Linked DNA regions of Collimonas fungivorans Ter331. The protein of the gene in region 2 interacts with the protein of the main gene of each other region in a pairwise test. Links are inferred from orthologs where the notes say so. Each region holds a gene or a part of one and is shown on either strand. Other genes may lie near its edges. The genes, in order: rpe and eno.

Region 1 (6,815 bases), 640 kb from region 2 along the record:
TAGCGGATCACCGTAAACGGGCTCGGCAAATCCTTGAACACGCCGACGCCGGTATGGGTGATCGGCGAGGTCTTGCCGTGCATGACCTGTTGCGCACGGATCACCTTGCCGCCGAACGCTTCGCCGATGGCCTGGTGGCCGAGGCAGACGCCGAGGATCGGCAGCTTGCCGGCAAACTGTTGCAGCAGGTCGACGCAGATCCCGGCTTCCTTCGGGCTGCACGGGCCTGGCGACAGGCAGATGCGGTCCGGCTTCAGTTCCTGGATCTGTTCCAGCGTGATTTCGTCGTTGCGGAAAGTACGTACATCTTCACCCAGTTCACCGAAGTATTGCACCAGGTTGTAGGTGAAGGAATCGTAGTTGTCGATCATCAGCAGCATCAGATTTCTCCATCCAGGCCGTCTTGCACCTGTTCCGCCGCGCGCAATACCGCGCGCGCCTTGTTCTCGGTTTCCTGCCATTCCATCTCGGGCACCGAATCGGCGACGATGCCGGCGGCGGCCTGCACATACAGCATGCCGTCTTTGATGACGCCGGTGCGGATCGCGATGGCGACATCCATTTCGCCGCCGAACGACAGGTAGCCGCAGGCGCCGCCGTAGATGCCGCGCTTGGTCAGTTCCAGTTCGTCGATGATTTCCATGGCGCGCACTTTCGGCGCGCCGGACAGGGTGCCGGCCGGGAAGGTGGCTTTCAGCACGTCCAGGTTGGACAGGCCGGACTTGAGCTCGCCTTCGACATTGGACACGATGTGCTGCACATGCGAATATTTTTCGATCACCATCTGGTCGGTGACCTTGACGCTGCCGGTCTCGGCGATGCGGCCGATGTCGTTGCGCGCGAGGTCGATCAGCATCACGTGTTCGGCGATTTCCTTCGGGTCGGCCAGCAGTTCGGTGGCCAGTTGCGCATCTTGTTCCGGGGTGGCGCCGCGCGGACGGGTGCCGGCCAGCGGACGGATGGTGACTTTGCGCTTGGCTTCGCCATCAGCCTTTGGCGCCGAGGTCTGTTCGTTGCGGACCAGGATTTCGGGCGAAGCGCCGACAATCTGCATGTCGCCGAAATTATAGAAATACATGTATGGCGACGGGTTCAGCGAGCGCAGGGCGCGGTACAGCATCAGCGGCGAGTCGACATACGGTTTCTTGATGCGCTGGCCGATCTGGACCTGCATCAGGTCGCCGGCCATCACGTATTCCTGGGCTTTGGCCACAGCCTTCAGGTAATCTTCTTTCTTGAATTCGCGGATGGTTTCGGTGCGCACCGAAGCCGAGGTGACCGGTGCATCGGCCGGGCGGCGCAGCATGTTGCGCAAGTCTTTCAGGCGCTGGCGGCCTTTGGAGAACGCTTCCGGCTGGGTCGGATCGGCATATACGATCAGGTACAGCTTGCCGGACAGGTTGTCGATCACCGCCAGTTCTTCCGTCAGCAGCAGCTGGATGTCGGGCAGGCCGAGATCGTCCCTGGGCGTCGAGTTGGCCAGGCGCTTTTCGATATGGCGCACCGTGTCGTAGCCGAAGTAGCCGGCCAGGCCGCCGCAAAAGCGCGGCAGGCCAGGGCGCAGCGCCACTTTATAGCGCGACTGGAATTCAGCGATGAAATCGAGCGGATTGCCTTCGCGGCTCTCGACCACCTTGTCGTTATTGAGCACTTCGATGCGCGTGCCGTAGCTGCGCAGCAGCGTGCTGGCCGGCAGGCCGATGAAGGAGTAGCGGCCGAAACGTTCGCCGCCGACCACCGATTCCAGCAGGAAGGTGTTCTTGCCGGTTTGCTGGGTTTGCGCCAGCTTCAGGTAGAGCGTCAACGGCGTTTCCAGGTCGGCAAAAGCTTCTGCGATCAGCGGGATGCGGTTGTAGCCTTGCGTGGCCAGCGATTTGAATTCGAGTTCGGTCATTGTTTCTCTCCAGGCCGCTATTGTAAAACAGCGGTGGTGTACTACAAAAAACGTTGCCTGGGCCCTAATACTGCGGAAGGAGCAGGCAGCGGCGATCTACGGACTTAGTTAGTCCAGGATTGCCAGCGTCGCCAAAGCCAGGCCTCAGGGGCGGCCAGGTAGACGGAGTGTTTTTTGTCGAGAAACATGAGTGGTTTAGATAAAGCAGTCAGTGACTTATATGTTGTGCTGCAACGAGCAGTGAAGCGACTATACCATCGGAATCGACATCTTGTATAGACTCGCCGTGATTGTATCCGTAGGGTACATTGAACACCGGGCAACCGGCGGCGCGCGCCGCCTGGGCGTCGTTGCTGGAGTCGCCGATGGCCACTACCTGCGCCGGCTGCAGCTGGAAATCGGCGCATACCGCCAGCAGCGGCATCGGGTCGGGTTTTTTCAGCGGGAAGGAATCGCCGCCGTAGACCACCTCGAAATAACCGCGCAAGCCGGTTTTTTCCAGCAGCGCTTCGGCGAACAGCAGTGGCTTGTTGGTGACGCAGGCCAGGCGCAGGCCTTTGGCGCGCATGGCTTGCAAGCCGTCCACCACGCCCGGGTAGAGCGTGGCGTAGCTGCCGTTGACCACGGCGTAGTGGCTTTGATAGGAATCCAGTGCGGCGCTGAAGCGCAGCTCCACCTCCGGCGCCGGATAATCGACGCCGAGCACGCGCCGGATCAGGTTTTCGCTGCCTTTGCCGACAAAATCGACGATCGTCTGCTGCGCCAGCGGCGCCAGGTCCAGTTCGGCGCGCATGCGGTTGACGGCGACGTGGAAATCCGGCGCGGTATCCAGCATGGTGCCGTCAAGGTCGATGATGGCGGCGGCGATGCCCTTCAGGGCGAGGATGCCTGGCGCTGCAGTGGTCATACGCTTGCCAGCTGGGTCCGCATGGCGTCGATCACGGCTTTGTAGTCAGGCTTGCCGAAGATGGCCGAGCCGGCGACAAAGGTATCGGCGCCGGCCTTGGCGGCGGCTGCGATGTTGTCGATCTTGATGCCGCCGTCGACTTCCAGCATGATTTCGCGGCCCGAGGCGTCGATGCGCTGGCGCGCTTCGGCGATTTTCTTGAGCGCTTCCGGGATGAACGACTGGCCGCCGAAACCTGGGTTGACCGACATGATCAGGATGATGTCGATCTTGTCCATCACGTAGTCCAGGTAATGCAGCGGCGTGGCCGGGTTAAACACCAGGCCGGCCTTGCAGCCGTGGTCGCGGATCAGCTGCAGCGAACGGTCGACGTGGTCCGATGCTTCCGGGTGGAAAGTAATGATGTTGGCGCCGGCCTTGGCGAAGTCCGGAATGATGCGGTCTACCGGGCGCACCATCAGGTGGACGTCGATCGGCACCTGCACATGCGGCCGGATCGCTTCCAGCACCAGCGGGCCGATGGTCAGGTTGGGAACGTAATGGTTGTCCATCACGTCGAAGTGGATCATGTCGGCGCCGTCGCGCACGACATTGCGTACTTCCTCGCCCAGGCGGGCGAAGTCGGCGGAGAGGATACTGGGAGCGATACGATAGGTTGGCATGGCGGCAATCCAGGAAGGGCGCTAAAAAGAGCGCTATTTTACCCTTTAGGCTCGCACCTGGCTGCCTTGCAGCTTGCGTCCGGGGATAAATTCGTGTGCAATGACCTGCTATATAGAGTATCTGAGAGTATCTGCAGTATTAATCAAGGAAACCCGCGAGGAAACCAGCATGGCCGCCTATGAATTTACCGTTTCTGTCAAAACGCAGTACCTGGAAGAGCAGTCCCAGCCTGACAGTTCGCACTATGTATTCGCCTATGCGATCACGATCAAGAACACCGGGCAGGTCGCGGCCCAGCTGATTTCACGCCACTGGGTGATCACCGACGCCAACAATCATGTCGAGGAAGTACGCGGCCTGGGCGTGGTCGGCCACCAGCCCCTGCTGCAGCCGGGCGAGCAGTTCGAATACACCAGCGGCACTTCGATGGCGACGCCGCAGGGTTCGATGACGGGCGAGTATTTCTGCGTGGCGGAAGACGGCGAGCAGTTCGAGGCGCGCATTCCGGAATTCATCCTGTCCCTGCCGCGCACCCTGCATTGATGCATTGGCGTTGCGCATTGACGTTGAACTATTGGGGCTGGCCGTCGTCTTTTGGGGGTACCGGTCTGGCGGGCGGCTTGCGCTCCGGCTTGCGGCCGGAAAACATGGTCCACCAGACAATGAATGCAAATAACAAGAAGGCGAAACACGCTTCGAGAGCCACTAACCACATAAAGAATCCTAAATGCTATTTAAACGTATCAGTCTACCCGCTTCTGCTGCCTTCATCATCGCACTCAGTCTAGCTGCCTGTACTACCACCCCAGTCACCCCGCCGGCGCCGGAAGGTCCGCGCCAGCCGGGCACGCCGACGGCGCCGTCCGCCGCGCCCGGCGCCAACTTGCGCGCGACCACCTTTGCCGCTCTGCCAGGCTGGGGCAGCGACGACTTGCGCCAGGTTCTGCCGGCGTTCCTGACTTCATGCTCGACCCAGGCGCGCAAGAGTGACTGGAAAGAGCCTTGTGCGGTGGCGGCGGGCCTGGACGGCAATAATGAAAGCGCGATACGGACGTTTTTCCAGTCCTTTTTCACGCCTTATCAGGTGATCAATCCTGACGGCTCGGACAACGGCCTGGTGACCGGCTACTACGAGCCCTTGTTGAAAGGTTCGCGCAAGCGCGGCGGCCCATACCAGACGCCGATCTACCGGGCGCCGGAAGACTTGCTGACGGTCGAGCTGGCCAGCATTTATCCCGAACTGAAGGGTTTGCGCCTGCGCGGCCGCCTGGTGGGGAGCAAGGTGGTGCCTTATCCGAATCGCGCTGAACTGGACAAGTCCGGCGTGCTGGCGGGCAAGGAAATCCTGTGGGTGGACGATCCTATCGACGCTTTTTTCCTGCAGGTCCAGGGTTCCGGCCGGGTCCAGATGAATGACGGCAGCAGCATCGTGCGGGTCGCTTATGCCGATCAGAACGGCTATCCCTACAAGTCGATCGGCCGCTACCTGGTGGATAAAGGCGAGCTGACCCTGGCCCAGGCTTCGGCGCAGGGGATCAAGGCCTGGCTGGCGGCCAATCCGGGCCGGCAGCAGGAGTTGCTGAATGCGAATCCGAGTTATGTCTTCTTTAAAGAGGAAAAAGTGACGGATCCGAGCAAGGGGCCGAAAGGCGCGCAAGGCGTACCGCTGACGCCGCTGCGTTCGATCGCGGTGGATCCGCAGTTCGTTCCGCTCGGCACGCCGGTATTCCTGGCGACCACGCAGCCGAACAGTAATGCGCTGCTGCAGCAGCTGGTGGTGGCGCAAGATACCGGCGGCGCCATCAAGGGCGCGGTCAGGGCCGATTTTTTCTGGGGGTTTGGCAATGAGGCCGGCGACAAGGCTGGCCGCATGAAGCAGCGCGGCATGATGTGGCTGCTGCTGCCGAAGCTGGCCGCCGCGCGCTAAGGGAATAAAGCCCGGCGCCGGCTGGCGGCGGGCCGTCGATGGCTATTTAGCGCAGGACCAGTACCGGGATCGTGGAGTGGGCCAGCACGCGCTGGGTCTTGCTGCCAAGGAATAACCGGCTAAGGCCGCTGCGCCCATGCGAAGCCATGAAGATCGCGTCGCAATGGTATTTTTCGGCGGCGCTGATGATTTCTTCGTCGGGATTGAAGGCTTGCGCTGTCAGCATTTCGCAAGGGACGCCGGCATTCCTGGCGGCGTCGGCGACTTTTTGCACATTGAGCTTGGCCAGCGCCAGCATGTTTTCTTCATAGGTGCCGGGGTCGGTGGCCATGGTGCTTTCAGCCATCGGCGAGAACGGGTAGGGCTCGGCAACCGAGAGGGCAATGATCCTGCCGCTGCTGAATTTGGCAAATTCAATCGCTGTATTGATGGCCTTGTCCGACAGGTGGGAGCCGTCGGTAGGTACAAGAATGGTTTTGAACATGGCTTGCCTCCTTCTGGTTGAAAAAGGTGTGTCGGTCAAAATCTGGCGATCTTGTCGGTAATATAGAGCCTTGATTCAAGAGCCTTGCTTAAATGTATAGACTGTTTGCAGGCAGGAAGATTCCTTGGATTTCTGTAAAGATTCCGCGTTACAGTCATCCTATCTCTTATATAGCGGCGCTACAATTAAGTTTATTCGACTCGAGTTACTAAATGGGATCTGCAATGACATACGAAAACATTCTGGTTGAAACACAAGGAAAAGTCGGCCTCATCCACCTGAATCGCCCCAAGGCCCTGAACGCCCTGAACGACCAGCTGATGAGCGAGCTGGGCGAGGCTTTGCTGAAGTTCGACGCTGATCCCGAGATCGGCTGCATCGTGCTGACCGGCAGCGACAAGGCGTTTGCCGCCGGCGCCGACATCGGCGGCATGGCCGAGCTGAGTTACATGGATGTGTTCAAGGGCGACTACATCACTCGTAACTGGGAGAAGATCCGCAGCGTGCGCAAGCCGGTGATTGCCGCCGTAGCGGGGTTTGCCCTGGGCGGCGGCTGCGAGCTGGCCATGATGTGCGACTTCATCATCGCTGCTGACAACGCCAAGTTCGGCCAGCCGGAAATCAAGCTGGGCATCATTCCCGGCGCCGGCGGCACCCAGCGCTTGCCGCGCGCCATATCGAAGTCCAAGGCGATGGACATGTGCCTGACCGCGCGCATGATGGACGCCGCCGAAGCAGAGCGCGCCGGCCTGGTGTCGCGCGTGGTGCCGCTGGAAAGGCTGCTGCAGGAAGCGCTGGAAGCGGCGATCGTGATTTCCTCGATGTCGTTGCCGGCAGTCATGATGATCAAGGAATCGGTCAACCGCGCCTATGAAACCACCCTGGCGGAGGGCATCAACTATGAGCGCCGCCTGTTCCACAGCACCTTCGCTACAGAGGA
Region 2 (6,940 bases):
AAAGCGCAAATCGGCGTGCCGGTGTTGACCGATATCCATGAAATCTATGAAATCAAGCCGGTGGCAGCGGTGGTCGATGTCTTGCAGACGCCGGCCTTCCTGTGCCGCCAGACCGATTTCATCAACGCTTGCGCCCAATCGGGCAAGCCGGTGAATATCAAGAAGGGCCAGTTCCTGGCGCCGCACGACATGATCAATGTCATCGCCAAGGCGCGTGCCGCGGCCCGCGAAGCCGGCCTGCCGGAAGATAATTTCATGGCCTGCGAGCGTGGCGCTTCGTTCGGCTACAACAACCTGGTGTCCGACATGCGCTCGCTGGCGATCATGCGCGAAACCGGTTGTCCGGTAGTGTTCGACGCCACCCACTCGGTGCAGTTGCCGGGCGGCCAGGGCAGCACTTCCGGCGGCCAGCGCGAATTCGTGCCGGTGCTGGCGCGCGCTGCGATTGCGGTGGGCGTGGCCGGCGTATTCATGGAAACCCATCCGAATCCGGCCGAAGCCAAATCGGACGGACCGAATGCGGTGCCGTTGAACCGCATCAAGGAATTGTTGTCGACCATGATCGACCTGGATCGGGTCGTCAAGAAGAATGGCTTTATCGAAAGCAATTTCGGTTGATTGCTTGGGGGATGGAATATATCGCTGCCGCTATACAGGCAAGTGGCTGCGCGTGAAGTCTGTTCCCGCAAATGGTTTTAATATCGCGCATATTTTTATTTGATAGGGAAATACATGAGTGCAATCGTTGACATCATTGGCCGCGAAATTATTGATTCGCGCGGTAATCCGACAGTCGAATGCGACGTCTTGCTGGAATCCGGCGTCATGGGCCGTGCGGCCGTGCCGTCCGGCGCTTCCACCGGTTCGCGCGAAGCGATCGAGCTGCGCGACGGCGACAAGAGCCGTTACGGCGGCAAGGGCGTTTTGAAAGCCTGCGAGCATATCAACACCGAAATTTCCGAAGCCATCATGGGCCTCGACGCCAGCGAACAAGCGTTCCTGGACCGCACCCTGATCGATCTCGACGGCACCGAAAACAAAGGCCGCCTGGGCGCCAACGCCATGCTGGCGGTATCGATGGCGGTAGCCAAGGCTGCAGCTGAAGAGGCCGGCCTGCCGCTGTACCGTTATTTCGGCGGCAGCGGCGCGATGCAGATGCCGGTGCCGATGATGAACGTCATCAATGGCGGCGAGCATGCCGACAACAACCTGGATATCCAGGAATTCATGATCATCCCGGTCGGCGCACCGAGCTTCCGCGAAGCGCTGCGCTACGGCGCCGAAGTGTTCCACGCGCTGAAGAAAATCCTGCACGACAAGGGCTTGTCGACCGCGGTCGGCGATGAAGGCGGCTTTGCGCCTAACCTGGCCAGCCACGAAGAAGCGCTGAAGCTGATCATCCAGGCGATCGAAGCCGCGGGCTACGAGCCGGGCACCCAGATCGCGCTCGGCCTGGACTGCGCCGCCAGCGAATTCTACAAGGATGGCAGCTACGTCCTGGCCGGCGAAAACATGACCCTGACCGGCGCGCAATTCACCGGCTTGCTGGCGTCGTGGTGCGACAAGTACCCGATCATCAGCATCGAAGACGGCATGGCGGAAAACGACTGGGACGGCTGGAAGCTGCTGACCGAAACGCTCGGCAAGAAGATCCAGCTGGTGGGCGACGACCTGTTCGTCACCAACACCAAGATCCTGAAAGAAGGCATCGACAAGGATATCGCCAACTCGATCCTGATCAAGATCAACCAGATCGGCACCCTGACCGAAACCTTCGCTGCGATTGAAATGGCCAAGCGCGCCGGCTACACCGCAGTGATCTCGCACCGTTCGGGCGAGACCGAAGATTCGACCATCGCCGATATCGCGGTTGGCATGAACGCCTTGCAGATCAAGACCGGCTCGATGTCGCGTTCGGACCGCATGGCCAAGTACAACCAGCTGCTGCGCATTGAAGAAGACCTGGGCGACATCGCCAGCTATCCGGGCCGCGGCGCGTTTTATAATTTGAAGTAATCAAGCCGGGGTGGGCACCAAGTGTCCACCCCGATCTACATTTAAGACAGCAGAACCAAGCCCGAAACGATGCGCCTGATTGCCATTTTCCTGACTGCCTTGCTGATACTGGTCCAGTACCCACTGTGGCTAGGCAAGGGCGGCTGGCTGCGCGTCTGGGACATGGATCAGCAAGTGCATGCGGCGCATGACAAGCTCGACGAGCTGAAGGCCCGCAACGCCAAGCTGGATTCGGAAGTACATGATTTGAAAGAAGGCACCGGCGCGGTCGAAGAACGGGCGCGCACCGAGCTGGGCATGATCAAGCAGGACGAGATTTTTATCCAGGTGCTCGATCCGAACGGCAATCCGGCCGATGCGCCGGCGCCGCCCAATGCGGCGTTGACCGCGGTGGAAAAGACCGTAGCGGTCGCCGTGCCAACCGAAAAGAAACCAGAACGCTAACTTTCGTTAGCCAGCAGGGCGCCCATGCTGTTCGCGGCGCCCATACTCCAATCTTAATGTTTGCTGCTGCCGGTAGAGAGCAGCGCTTCAACCGGCGCCGTGCTGGCGAACAGGTGCGCGCAGTCGACTTTGTCGAATTCATAATGCTGGCCGCAAAAATCGCAATCCACCGCCAGCTTGCCGAGGTCTGCCAGAGCTTCCTCGATTTCAGGCTGGCCCAGCATCTTCAGCATGTTGCCGACTTTTTCGCGTGAACAATTGCACTGGAAGCTGGGCTGCTGCGGTTCGAAAACACGGATGGTTTCTTCCCAGAACAGGCGGCGCATCAAAGTCTGGATGTCCGTCGACAGCATTTCTTCCGGACGCAGGGTGCCGCCCAGCGCCAGGAAACGGTTCCAGGTTTCCAGTTCATCGTTGACCGGCACGTCGATGCCGCCGTGGTTCGGCAGTTTCTGCAGCAGCAAGCCGCGCGCAACCTTGTCGTCGGCGGCCAGCCACAGCTTGGTGTCCAGCTGTTCCGAGCGCAGCATGTAGTTTTCAATGACGGTAGCGACATTCTCTCCATCCAGCGGCACGATGCCCTGGTAAGCCTGCTGGCCAGGCATCTTGTCCTGCGGGTCGAGCGTAATCGCAAAGCGTCCCTGGCCGTTCAGGTTGACCAGTTGCGACATGGTGGCGTCGGGGTCGATCACCGCATCCGGCGCCAGCTTGGCGGTGGCGCGCATCTGCAGCTGCGAATCGCACTCGGCCACCAGCAGCCGGATCGGACCGTCGCCGTGGATCTGCATGACGATGACGCCGTTGAATTTCAGGTTAGCCGACAGCAAGGCCGCCGCCGCCATCATTTCGCCCAGCAGGGTCTTGACCGGCGTCGGATAGTTGCGGTGCGCCAGCACTTGCTGCCAGGTGGACGACAGCTCCACCAGCTCGCCGCGCACGGCGGCGTTCTCCACCATGAATTTTTGCAGTGAATCGCCGTGCGCGTCGCCGGCATCCGTCATCTTTGTTACGTCCATATTTTTTATCCGCTGATGTATTACTTCTACCGTATTACTTCTAATTTATTGCTTCAAAACTGCTGCCCGCTATCCGATCAGCTTCAAGCTGTCCTTGTATTCCTGCCCGCGCTGTATGTAATGCGCGGCGTTGCCGGCCAGCGCTGCTATATCCTGCTCGCTCAGGGTGCGTACGGCCTTGGCCGGGCTGCCGATGATCAGCGAGTTGTCCGGGAATTCCTTGCCTTCCGTGACCAGCGCGCCGGCGCCGACCAGGCAGTTCTTGCCGATCTTGGCGCCGTTCAGGATCACTGCTTGGATGCCGATCAGGGCGCCGTCGCCAATCGTGCATCCATGCAACATTGCCTGGTGGCCGACGGTCACGTTCTTGCCCAGCGTCAGGGGAAAACCCATGTCGGTATGCAAGGTGCAGCTTTCCTGTACATTGCTGCCTTGGCCGACCGTGATCAATTCATTGTCGCCGCGGATGGTGACCCCGAACCAGACGCTGGCGTCGGCTTCGATCCTGACCTTGCCGATCAGGTTGGCGGACGGCGCGATGTATGCTGACGGGGCGATGTCGGGGGCATGCTCGCCCAATTGATAGATGGCCATAAATTTGTGTAAAATCCGCTCCGTAAAATGCTGGTTGTCGGGCATTGCCCTGATTCAATCCCTGTAGATAGGCCCATATTGCGATTTTTCAACCGTAGCGCCATTTTACCGCTCTCGACATGAACCATTCACCCTTTCCCGATCCGGCTGACTTGCGCCGCGCCGCCTTGCGTTGTTTGTGCGAGGCCGACGTCGCTGCCAAGGTGGCAGGTGTCGGGGCGCTGGCGGCGGCCTGGGAAAGCGGCGCCATGGCGCTGGACAGCCAGTGCGAATTGCAGGCAAGCCTGAGCATACCGGGGCGTCCTCCGCAGCCCTTGCTGGTGCCGCCGCGCGAAGTCAAGCACCGCTCCATGGCTACTCTGGAAGGGCGGGCCGCCATGATCCACGCCCTGGCGCATATCGAATTCAACGCCATCAACCTGGCGCTGGATGCGATCTGGCGCTTTGTCGGCATGCCAATGGACTATTATGCCGACTGGCTGCGCGTTGCAAAGGAAGAAGCTTATCACTTTAGCCTGCTGGCAATGCACTTGCAGGGCCTGGGCTTTGCCTACGGCGATTTCTCGGCGCATAACAGCTTGTGGGAACTGACTGAAAAGACCAGCCATGACATTTTGGCCAGGATGGCGCTGGTGCCGCGCCTGATGGAAGCGCGCGGCCTGGATGCCTCGCCGCGCACCCGCGCCAAGCTGGCGCAGGCCGGCGATGAACAAGCGGCGGCGATCATAGACATCATCCTGCGCGACGAGATCGGCCACGTGGCGATCGGCAACCGCTGGTATGGCTGGCTGTGCCAGGCGCGCGGGCTGGAGCCGCTGGCGACATTCGCCGCCCTGGCGGTGCAGCACCAGGCGCCGCAGTTGCGCGGACCGTTCAATATGGAAGCGAGGAGGGCGGCCGGTTTTTCCGAGTTGGAATTGCAGGCCTTGCTACAGGAAATGGGGCAGGCTTAAGCGCGCTTCAGTGATACCACTTGTGCTTGCCGGGGCGTTTGGCGATTTCCGCCATGTCTACCAGCCTGGTGCCGGCGATGCGGTCATGCAGGAACTGGCGCTGCGGATCGAGGTAGATGGTCAGCGCCCACAGCAGGAAATTCGCGGCCGGGATCCAGACCAGCATCCAGGTATGCGCGCCCAGCGCCCACGCCAGCGCCAGTCCGGGCAGGAACCAGCACCAGCTGAGCAGGAAGCGGATGGCGGCGCGGCCGGCCTTGACTGCGCTGCCGTCGCGGTTGACCAGCTGGATGCGCCAGGTTTTCATGGCCAGCGTTTGTCCGCCGTGGCTCCAGCACCAGACAAAATACAGGGTCAGCACGATGAACAGCCAGGCTTGCTGGGCATGTCGCAGGTAAAGCGCGTGGCGCTGCTGCAGCAAGGTCGAGAAAATCCAGCCCGAAATGAACAGGATGCCGAACAGCAGCATCGATTCATACATGATGCTGCCGAAGCGGCGTTTCAGCGATGGCGTCTGCTGCTGGCTGGAGAGCTGGGGTGTTGCGGAAGGATCCAAAATGCTTATTTCGCGGTAGGCGCCAGCGCCGCGGCTGGCGCCGTGGGAGCCGCCATCACAGCCTGTTCCTGGCCGTTCGGCGGCGTCAGGCTGACTGGCGCCGCAGGCTTAGACTTGTTGAATTTGGCCGGCGGCATCGTGGTCACCCGTTTGTGGCTGGGTGTGGCTTGTTCCGCCAGTTCTTTCTTTTGCTGTTCCGACAACTGCTGGTACTGCTGCCAGCGCAAGGCCCGTTGCTCGGTATCGAGCTTGTTGGCGCGCGCATAGTTTTCGCGCGCGATACGGCGTTGTTCCGGAGTCAAGGTTACCCAGCCGCGCATCCTGGCCTGCAGTCTTTCCTGCTCGGCCGGCGTCATGCTGGCGTAGCGGTTGCTGATTTCCAGCCATTTCTTGCGGGTAGCCGGCTTGAGCTTGTTCCAGTCGCCGGCCAGCGGCTCCAGCACATGCTGCTGGACAGCGCTCAGTTCATTCCAGTTAGGCGCGGTGATGCCCACCACCTTGGTCATTTTAGGCGGATTGAGCGGGGCCGGCTTGGCGCTGACGACAGCCGGCTGTATCGCTGCTGCTGCAGGCTGCGCCGCGGCCTGGGTCGATGCGAGCGGTCCCAGCACTGCCAGCGCAACGCCGCCGCTCACCAGCAGCGCGCAGGCGGCGCCGATCAGGCGTTTGCGGCGGCTGCCCAGCAGCCTGGAGGAAGGTGTCGGGGTCATTGGTCTTGCTGCTGTTGCTGGGCGAGATAAGCGCTGAAGCCGTTATCCAGGTAAGCCGACGGCGGCAGTTCGTCCGACAGCACGGCGGCGTCGATGTCGGCGGTATCGTTGATCCGGTGTTGTTGTTCGTATTGATACAAACCGGACAGCAGCAGCATGCCGACCAGTATCGGGGCGGCCACGCCGAGCCGGGTCAGCCAGGACAGGCGGTCGCCGAAAAAGCTGCCGGCGTCGCCCGCCAGCACGCCTTGGCGCGCCAGCGCGCGGGTCGGGGCATCTTTTTTCTTGCGCGCCATGGCCGCCTTGCGGGCAGCCGCCAGACGGTCGGCGGTAGGGGCCGGCAAATGGTCCAGGTTTTCATTCAGTGCATGCCGCACCTTGAAAGCGAAATTGATTTGTTTGTGGTTCATAAACTGATTCCTTTGGCCTTGAGCGAAAGCGCCAGAGTGTGCGTTGCGCGAGAGCAGTGCGTCTTGACGCTGCCTTCCGAGCATCCCATTGCGGCCGCGGTCTCGGCAACATCCATGTCCTCCCAATAACGCATCAGGAAGGCTTCCCGTTGACGTGCGGGCAGCTTCTGTACTTCCTCGTCGATGATGTTAAGAATTTGCTCACGTTCCAGCTTGTTGGCGCTGGATTCGGTTGCTTGCG

The links.
Region 1: the proteins of eno (region 2) and rpe interact in binary tests that used the Escherichia coli proteins (3 or more experiments, as listed by UniProt). The link is inferred for Collimonas fungivorans Ter331 from one-to-one orthologs.

What each region holds. Positions count from the first base shown.
Region 1 is NC_015856.1:821,825-828,639, forward strand. Bases 1,631-4,379 are described here. They hold rpe (ribulose-phosphate 3-epimerase), read right to left. Parts: upstream 3,464-4,379; coding sequence 2,798-3,463; downstream 1,631-2,797. Other genes in these bases: trpE (anthranilate synthase component I), read right to left, coding at 1,631-1,894; CFU_RS03620 (phosphoglycolate phosphatase), read right to left, coding at 2,103-2,801; apaG (Co2+/Mg2+ efflux protein ApaG), read left to right, coding at 3,633-4,007; mltA (murein transglycosylase A), read left to right, coding at 4,192-4,379. Also shown: CFU_RS03610 (anthranilate synthase component II), read right to left, coding at 1-380; more of trpE, read right to left, coding at 380-1,630; more of mltA, read left to right, coding at 4,380-5,391; CFU_RS03640 (universal stress protein), read right to left, coding at 5,438-5,875; CFU_RS03645 (enoyl-CoA hydratase), read left to right, coding at 6,100-6,815. UniProt on the Escherichia coli protein: Catalyzes the reversible epimerization of D-ribulose 5-phosphate to D-xylulose 5-phosphate.
Region 2 is NC_015856.1:1,465,789-1,472,728, forward strand. Bases 1-2,874 are described here. They hold eno (phosphopyruvate hydratase), read left to right. Parts: upstream 1-732; coding sequence 733-2,016; downstream 2,017-2,874. Other genes in these bases: kdsA (3-deoxy-8-phosphooctulonate synthase), read left to right, coding at 1-618; ftsB (cell division protein FtsB), read left to right, coding at 2,086-2,460; hslO (Hsp33 family molecular chaperone HslO), read right to left, coding at 2,514-2,874. Outside these bases: more of hslO, read right to left, coding at 2,875-3,476; CFU_RS06480 (gamma carbonic anhydrase family protein), read right to left, coding at 3,546-4,070; CFU_RS06485 (ferritin-like domain-containing protein), read left to right, coding at 4,190-5,023; CFU_RS06490 (RDD family protein), read right to left, coding at 5,031-5,504; CFU_RS06495 (DUF3106 domain-containing protein), read right to left, coding at 5,585-6,289; CFU_RS06500 (DUF3619 family protein), read right to left, coding at 6,286-6,699; CFU_RS06505 (RNA polymerase sigma factor), read right to left, coding at 6,696-6,940. UniProt on the Escherichia coli protein: Catalyzes the reversible conversion of 2-phosphoglycerate (2-PG) into phosphoenolpyruvate (PEP). It is essential for the degradation of carbohydrates via glycolysis.